DNA from 4 places in the Phytobacter diazotrophicus genome. Region 1 is predicted to be linked to each of the others. Evidence: predicted binding sites of a transcription regulator. Region 1 holds the regulator's gene; each other region holds the start of a gene.
The links. Region 1 encodes PurR, which represses purine synthesis genes. Its sites were predicted from a motif close to CANGCAAACGTTTGCNTG; they were not measured.
Positions count from the first base shown of each region.

Region 2: ACS0RQ_RS27365 (NCS2 family permease) is a predicted target of PurR. The motif match lies at 1,024-1,041, and genes of this name have one in related genera.
Region 3: purM (phosphoribosylformylglycinamidine cyclo-ligase) is a predicted target of PurR. The motif match lies at 1,012-1,029, and genes of this name have one in related genera.
Region 4: ACS0RQ_RS18030 (amino acid aminotransferase) is a predicted target of PurR. The motif match lies at 1,024-1,041, and genes of this name have one in related genera.

Region 1 covers NZ_CM125428.1:2,388,210-2,390,417, reverse strand. Annotated here, with positions in the region: gene cydH (cytochrome bd-I oxidase subunit CydH) at 163-252, opposite strand; gene purR (HTH-type transcriptional repressor PurR) at 551-1,576, shown strand; gene punR (DNA-binding transcriptional activator PunR) at 1,593-2,208, opposite strand, start outside.
Region 2 covers NZ_CM125428.1:5,658,264-5,660,471, reverse strand. Annotated here, with positions in the region: gene ACS0RQ_RS27365 (NCS2 family permease) at 1-923, opposite strand, end outside; gene yieH (6-phosphogluconate phosphatase) at 1,092-1,757, shown strand; gene ACS0RQ_RS27355 (esterase) at 1,796-2,208, opposite strand, start outside.
Region 3 covers NZ_CM125428.1:1,461,130-1,463,337, reverse strand. Annotated here, with positions in the region: gene upp (uracil phosphoribosyltransferase) at 231-857, opposite strand; gene purM (phosphoribosylformylglycinamidine cyclo-ligase) at 1,135-2,172, shown strand; gene purN (phosphoribosylglycinamide formyltransferase) at 2,169-2,208, shown strand, end outside.
Region 4 covers NZ_CM125428.1:3,677,864-3,680,071, reverse strand. Annotated here, with positions in the region: gene ACS0RQ_RS18030 (amino acid aminotransferase) at 1-960, opposite strand, end outside; gene ACS0RQ_RS18025 (porin) at 1,146-2,208, opposite strand, start outside.

The sequences.
Region 1 (2,208 bases):
AGACTCCGGAATTGCCGTGTCGACACGCGACACCGTCACAGAAGTCAAAAGTATGACATTAATCACAAAAAACAGAAGTTAGCGAAATGGGAAAAGACTATTGCTAATTTGATGACAATCGAGGGGTGAAACGAGGGAGAGAAGCCTCTCCCTCGGGATAAATCAATGCAGTGCGGCAGTCAGCCCGGCAGCAACAATCAGGGCAAGTACAATCACGGTAGTCATTAAAGAAAACTTCAGGTCGGTGCTCATCAATTTTTCTCCTTATTAATTTCCACACAAAAAGTGATGTAACGCATTTTTGCACAAATAAACGTAAAAATCTTGCAGGATTTAGGGTGATACACGTTTTAGCACTTCCCCTTTTGGTCAAGATCAGACAAAATTCGACGCTAAATTTATTAGCGTACCGGCCATTGACTCCCCTCCTGACGTCCAGTGTCTTTTTCCCGGCGTATTGCAATCCCTTCTATGGGTACAGGGTGATGGAAGGCAAACGTTTACCTTATGTATTATCAGGAGTTTACGATATGGTCTGGAGTAAGATCTGATGGCAACGATTAAAGACGTAGCGAAGCGAGCAAACGTTTCCACCACAACCGTATCACACGTAATTAACAAGACGCGTTTCGTTGCAGAAGAGACGCGTAACGCCGTCTGGGCGGCGATTAAAGAATTACATTACTCCCCCAGCGCGGTTGCCCGCAGCCTGAAAGTCAATCACACCAAATCTATTGGCTTGCTGGCGACCAGTAGCGAGGCGGCTTATTTCGCTGAGATCATCGAGGCGGTTGAGAAAAATTGTTTCCAGAAAGGCTATACCCTTATTCTCGGTAACGCCTGGAATAACCTGGAAAAACAGCGCGCCTATCTGTCCATGATGGCGCAAAAACGTGTGGATGGCCTGCTGGTCATGTGTTCTGAATATCCGGAATCGTTACTCAGTATGCTGGAAGAGTATCGCCACATTCCCATGGTGGTCATGGACTGGGGCGAAGCAAAAGCCGATTTTACCGATACAGTCATCGATAATGCCTTTGCCGGCGGCTATATGGCTGGCCGTTACCTGATTGAACGCGGCCATCGCGAAATTGGCGTTATCCCAGGCCCCCTTGAGCGCAATACGGGCGCAGGCCGCCTGAGCGGGTTTATGAAAGCGATGGAAGAGGCCCATATCACCGTGCCGGAAAACTGGATCGTGCAGGGTGACTTTGAGCCGGAGTCCGGCTATCGCGCCATGCAACAGATCCTGACCCAGTCCTCTCGCCCGACCGCGGTGTTCTGCGGCGGCGATATTATGGCAATGGGCGCGTTGTGTGCGGCAGACGAAATGGGCCTGCGCGTGCCGCAGGATATTTCGGTGATCGGTTATGATAACGTGCGTAATTCGCGTTTCTTTACCCCTTCACTAACGACCATTCACCAGCCGAAAGACTCGCTGGGGGAAACCGCGTTTAACATGCTGCTTGACCGTATCGTGAACAAACGTGAAGAGTCACAGTCGATTGAAGTGCATCCGCGCCTGATTGAACGCCGCTCGGTTGCCGATGGTCCGTTCCGCGACTATCGCCGTTAATCCTGCCGGGAGCAGCTCACTCCTGCTCCCGCAGCCATTCCCTGTTCAGCGTTTCGCTGTCGCCCAGATAACTCAGTAACCAACTCAGCGCCGGTGAGGCATCATTCTGCTGCCAGGTCAGACAACAGGCGGCGTCCGGAAAGGGGTTTTCCAGTGCCAGCGCAACCCACTCACCGCGATCGATCCACGGGCGGGCGAAATGCGCAGGCACCATCCCAATACACAGTCCGGCTGACAAACAGGCCGCAGATGACTCCCAGTCCGGGGCGACAACCCGTTTCTGATTATCCAAAAGCCAGGTGATGCGTTTAGGCAGCGAGCGGGAAGTATCTTCGCGTACCAGTGAGGGCCAGTTGCGCAACGTATCATCACTGAGCGGTGATACCATTGTCGCCAGCGGATGATGGCGGGCAACCACGCATTTCCAGCTCAGCATGCCCATATCGCGGAAGGTATATCGGCCACCGACCGGAATCGCCTGGGTCGCACCGATAGCCAGTTCGACACGCCCGTCGGCCAGCGCATCCCACACGCCGTTAAACACCTCCTGGGAGACCAGCAGTTCGACATCGCTAAAATGGCGATAGAAATCGACAATCATCTGGCGCGTACGTTCCGGTTTGACGATGTTA
Region 2 (2,208 bases), 2.4 Mb from region 1:
ATGAACGAACCCGCCACGGAAGAGATACTGTCGACATATAGCGCCTGCTTCATGCGCGGGAATTTACCGTTCTCATCAACCAGACCCGCTTTGTCGGTCACACCGAGCAGGGTACCGGAGGAGTCAAAGAGGTTAACCAGCATAAAGGAGAAGATAACGCCTGCCAGGCCAATGTTGAACGACCCGGCCAGATCAACATTACCCACTACACTCGCCACGCTCGGCGGCGCAGAAATAATCCCGTGATACTGCACATCGCCCATCATCCAGCCCAGCAGAGTGGTCACGACGATAGAAATCAGTACCGCAGCATGAATATTGCGGGAAGCCAGAACAGCAATAATAAAGAAGCCCAGAACACCCAGCAGGACGCTGTGAGACGTCAGGTTACCAATGGCCACCAGCGTATCTTTGTTCGGCACAATCACACCGGCGTTTTTCAGGCCCATCATACCGATAAACAGACCAATACCGCTGGTGATGCCCACACGCAGGCTCACCGGAATGTTGGCAATCATCCAGTAACGAACGCGGAAAATAGTCAGCAACAGCAGACCTACCGCACCCCAGAAAATCGCGCCCATCCCAATTTGCCAGGACAGTCCCATCGCGCCCACCACCACAAACGCGAAGAAGGCGTTCAGGCCCATCGCGGGTGCCAGTGCAACCGGCAGGTTAGCAAACAGCCCCATCAGGATACTGCCGAACGCGGCAATCAGACAGGTGGTGACGAAGACCGCACTGGTGTCCATCCCGGCGACACCCAAAATCTGCGGGTTAACAAAAACGATGTAGACCATCGTCAAAAACGTGGTGAAACCGGCGATCACTTCGGTGCGTGCCGACGTGCCATGTTCACGCAGTTTAAACACGCGCTCAAGCAACCCGTGGCTCGACGCCTGGGTAGTGTGTTGTTGGCTCATTATCAATTTCCGAACAAGGAGGGAAAATTCGTCGCTATCCTATACCAAAATGAGACAATGTTGACGGTTATCACACACTTTTTTTCATTGAATTTGCTTATACGGCAACGATTGCGTGGGGTAATCTGCCTTAAGTAAACGATAAACTTGCAATATACAGGAAATGGCATGTCCCAAATTGAAGCAGTATTTTTCGACTGTGACGGCACCCTGGTAGACAGTGAAGTCATCTGTTCGCGCGCATATGTGCATATGTTTAAAGAATTTGGCATCACGCTCGATCTTGAAGAGGTGTTCAAACGTTTCAAAGGTATGAAACTCTACGAGATAATCGAGGTGACAGGCGAAGAACACGGCGTGACGCTGGACAAAACCAAACTGGAGCCAGTATTTCGCAGCGAAGTGGCGCGGCTGTTTGATTCCGAGCTGGAAATCATTCCGGGGGCGAAAGAGCTGCTTGATGCAGTCACCGTGCCTGTCTGTGTGGTCTCTAACGGCCCGGTAAGCAAAATGGAGCATTCACTTGGCAAAACTGGTCTTCTGCACCATTTCCCGAATCTGCTGTTCAGCGGCTACGATATTCAACGCTGGAAGCCCGACCCGGAACTGATGTTCCATGCGGCAAAAGCGCTGAATGTGAATACAACACGCTGCATTCTGATTGATGATTCGGTGGCGGGCGCACAGTCGGGTATTGCTGCAGGCATGGAAGTCTTTTATTTCTGTGCCGATCCGCATAACAAACCGATCGACCATCCACAGGTGACTACGTTCACAGAGTTGTCGCAGCTTCCGGCATTGTGGAAAGCTCGCGGCTGGAACATTACGCGCTAACGGTAAACGCCTCCCCCTAACAGGAGAGGCGTAATGCATCACTTAAACAGTTTCTGCACAAACTCAGCATACGCCGGACGCCAGACATCCATTTCGTGGTTCAGGCCCGGGTACATCTTGTAGTCGAATTTAATGCCTTGCTTCTCAAGATCGCTTTTCAGACCGGCAATGTCTTTGCCCGTGACGGAATCTTTTTCACCGACCACCACCGTGAAGTTATGCAGTTGCTTGTTGATCTCCTGAGGCTTGTTAAGCTGAGCGGTAACACCCGAATCCGGAACGGTTGTGGTCGTTACGCCACTCAGGGTCGCCAGCCAGCCAAAGCTATCAAGATGGTTCATCCCTGAGACCAGCGCCTGATAACCGCCCTGCGATAACCCGGCCAGCGCGCGCCCGCTTGCATCTTTGCGCACGTTAAACCGCGCATCGACCATAGGAATGATGTCATGCA
Region 3 (2,208 bases), 930 kb from region 1:
AAGACGCTGGTGCGTTGGCCATACTCGTCCACCCGAATCACTTATTTACGTAAGATCATCAGGATTCGCTCGCTTGTCCTTGCCGGCAACTCGACGTTGTTAGGGTATATGTTCCGCTCATCACCCATCCCGCAGTGTTGTGGACTGCGTGATGAAATCAGGCGGATTCTGTTCTGGTTTACGCCAAAAAAAAGCCGACTTTCAAAGTCGGCTTTTGATTTTTAAAGCATTTATTTCGTACCAAAGATTTTGTCGCCGGCATCGCCGAGGCCCGGAATAATGTATCCGTGCTCATTGAGGCCCTTGTCGATGGACGCGGTATACAGCTCAACGTCCGGGTGCGCTTTCTCCAGCGCGGCGAGGCCTTCCGGGGCAGCAACCAGCACCAGCACTTTGATGCTGTGGCAGCCTGCATTTTTCAGCAGGTCGATGGTGGCAATCATAGAACCGCCCGTTGCCAGCATCGGGTCAACGACCAGCGCCATACGCTCGTCGATGTTAGAAACCAGTTTCTGGAAATACGGTACCGGCTCCAGGGTCTCTTCATTACGATAGATACCCACCACGCTGATGCGTGCGCTCGGAACGTGTTCCAGCACCCCTTCCATCATGCCCAGGCCGGCACGCAGAATAGGGACTACGGTGATTTTTTTGCCTTTGATTTGTTCGACTTCTACCGGGCCGTTCCAGCCTTCGATAGTCACACGTTCCGTTTCCAGATCGGCAGTCGCTTCATAGGTCAGCAGACTACCGACTTCCGAGGCGAGTTCACGAAAGCGTTTGGTGCTGATGTCATTTTCACGCATCAGGCCCAGCTTGTGTTTGACGAGTGGGTGTTTTACTTCCACGACCTTCATACTCTTCTCCTTCCCCAAAACGGTGGCAGCCACAAAAAAAATCGCCGGATTATACCGCTTTTTCTCCGCCACGCTACAGGTGCGGCGTTGATCCGGATCAAACAGACTGGAAAAGAGTATACCGTAATAATCCCCGGCGGCCTGAAATAATGGACTCGCAAACGTTTGCCTTCACTGTTAGAATTGCGCCGAATTTTATTTCCAAAACCTGATTAGTTCGGGTAACAGCCTGAAATATGACGGGTGAACCGCAAGCAAACGCGTGGGGACTCAAGCAGTGACCGATAAAACCTCTCTTAGCTACAAAGATGCCGGTGTTGATATTGACGCAGGTAATGCTCTGGTTGACCGAATCAAAGGTGTGGTGAAGAAAACTCGTCGTCCGGAAGTGATGGGCGGTCTGGGTGGCTTCGGCGCGCTGTGCGCATTGCCGCAAAAATATCGTGAACCAGTACTGGTTTCCGGCACTGACGGCGTAGGTACCAAACTGCGTCTGGCGATGGATCTGAAACGCCATGACAGCATCGGCATCGACCTGGTCGCCATGTGTGTGAATGACCTGGTTGTACAGGGCGCAGAGCCGCTGTTTTTCCTCGATTATTACGCAACCGGCAAACTGGATGTCGACACCGCAGCCAGTGTGATTAACGGTATCGCGGAAGGCTGCCTGCAGTCTGGCTGTGCGCTGGTTGGCGGCGAAACCGCTGAAATGCCGGGCATGTACCACGGCGAAGACTACGATGTTGCCGGTTTCTGCGTTGGCGTTGTTGAGAAATCCGAGATTATTGACGGTTCCAAAGTGGCCGACGGTGATGTGCTGATTGCACTGGCGTCCAGCGGTCCGCACTCCAACGGCTACTCCCTGGTGCGTAAAGTCATCGAAGTGAGCGGTTGCGATCCTGAGACGACACAGCTTGAAGGGAAATCCCTCGCGGATCACCTGCTGACTCCGACCCGCATCTACGTGAAATCGATCCTCGAGCTGATTGAAAACGTAGACGTGCACGCCATCGCCCACCTGACCGGCGGCGGCTTTTGGGAAAATATCCCGCGCGTGCTGCCAGACAATACCCAGGCGGTGATCGATGAGTCCTCCTGGCAATGGCCGGCCGTCTTCAACTGGCTGCAAACGGCGGGCAATGTCAGCCGTCACGAGATGTATCGCACCTTCAACTGTGGTGTCGGTATGGTTATCGCCCTGCCTGCTGATGAAGCAGATAAGGCCATCGCATTCCTGAATGCCAAAGGTGAAAACGCGTGGAAAATCGGTATTATCAAAGCATCCGATTCCAGTGAACGCGTGGTCATCGAATGAAAAACATTGTGGTGCTCATTTCCGGCAACGGAAGCA
Region 4 (2,208 bases), 1.3 Mb from region 1:
ACGCTGAATGCGCTGGCGCATGTCTGTCAATTCTTGTTCCCAGATGGCACGTAGCGCATCGTTGCTCAGGATCGTTGCCACAACGGAGGCACCATGAGCCGGCGGGTTAGAGTAGTTAGCGCGGATAGTTGACTTCATCTGGCTGAATGCACGGTCTGTTGTCTCCTGGTCCGCGGCCACCAGCGTACAGGCACCGACACGTTCATTGTACAGACCGAAGTTTTTCGAGAAGGAACTGGCGATGATCAATTCTTTATGCAGCGCGGCAAAGGCGCGCAGACCTTCTGCGTCTTCTTCCAGACCGCGGGCGAAACCCTGATAGGCAAAATCGAACAGCGGCAGCCAGCCTTTTTCAATGGACAATTTGGCCAGTGTCTCCCACTGCTCAAGCGTCGGATCGATACCGGTCGGGTTATGACAGCAACCGTGGAACAGTACGATATCACCCGCTTGCGCGGCTTCGAGACTTGCAACCATGCCGTCGAAATCCAGCGCGTGGTTTTGCGCGTCATAATAGGCGTAATCACACACTTCAAGGCCGGCGGAGTTAAACACGCCTTTATGGTTCGGCCAGCTTGGATTACTTACCCAAATACGTTTTGCTGAGGTGTTTTTCGCCAGGAAATCAGCGGCAACACGCAGGCCACCCGTACCGCCCGGGGTCTGCGCGGTGCGCGCACGTTTGTCATTAATAATCGCGCTGCCTTTGCCGAATAGCAGTTCCTGCGTGCAACGACCAAACTCAGGAATACCGTCGATGCCGAGGTAATTTTTTGTGTTTTCGTTTTCCAGCAGATACTGCTCCGCTTTTTTAACGCTGGTCAGTACCGGCGTTTTCCCGGTTTCGTCTTTATAGACACCAATACCAAGGTTGATTTTGCCAGGACGTTCATCGGCGCGAAACAGATCGGCCAAACCCAGAATAGGGTCAGCAGGGGCAGCGGTAATATTCTCAAACATGACGAGGTTCCATTATGATGACAGAAGGGAAATCCGTTATCAGGTTAACGGTTGATGTGACAATTGCCAACCGTTTGCGATAAAAAGCGTGCGTCTTTTTAGAAGTTAGTCTTTTTGGCGGCGAGACAATAAAAAAACAGGGCCGAAGCCCTGTTTTTCACGCATATAATAACGAGGTGTGCTGATTAGAACTGGTAAGTCACAGCCATCGCAACCTGGTCATCACGACCATTCACGATACCAACGGCCTGGCTGTAATCGCTCTTGTCGATCAAGTTCAGCTGGTAGTCAACATAGATGTTGAAGTTTTTGTTGAAGTAGTAGTACGCACCGATTTCAACATATTTCTGCAGATCTTCGTTGCCGCCAGCGAAAGTTGCGCCATTAGCTGTACGACCTGCCAGGTCCTTGCCTTTAGACTGAACGTAGGACAGGGACGGACGCAGACCGAAGTCGAACTGGTACTGAGCCATTGCTTCGAAGTTCTGAGTTTTGTTAGCAAAAGTACCGTCAGCTTCGCGAGTCATGTTGCGAGTTTCGGAATAAACAGTTGCCAGGTAGATGTTGTTTGCGTCGTATTTCGCACCAACAGCCCATGCTTCTGCCTTCTCACCTTTACCGTCTACAGTCTGACGGTTAGTACGGTCAGAGTTGCTGTAAGCGCCGATTACGCTAAAGCCTTCTGCGAAGGAGTAACCCAGAGAGTAACCAACGCCGTCGCCATTAGAGGTTTTAACGTCAGTACGATCGTTTTTACCCTGGTACTGGATACCCATGCTCAGACCATCAACCAGACCAAAGAAGTCGGTGTTACGATAGGTCAGGACGCCAGTAGTACGGCCAGTCATGAAGTTATCAGAGTAGTTAGCCCATGTCATGCCAGAGAAAGATGGGGCAACGTCGGTGTAAGATTCTACGTCGTAGACGATACCGTAGTTACGACCATAGTCCAGAGAACCAGCGTTGTTAACTTTGATACCTGCGAAAGCCAGACGGTTACGGGTACCCTGTGAACCTTCTGCATCGCTTGCCAGCGCACGGTATTCCCACTGACCGTAACCGGTTACATCGCTGTTGATCTGAGTTTCGCCTTTGAAACCAATCTGAGCGTAGGTGTTGTCGTTGCTGTTGGTGTTGTCACCAGAGGTCACGAAGTCGTGCTCACCAACAACTTTACCGTACAGGTCCAGTTTGTTGCCGTTTTTGTTGTAAACTTCTGCAGCGTTAGCTGCACCAGCTACCAGCAGG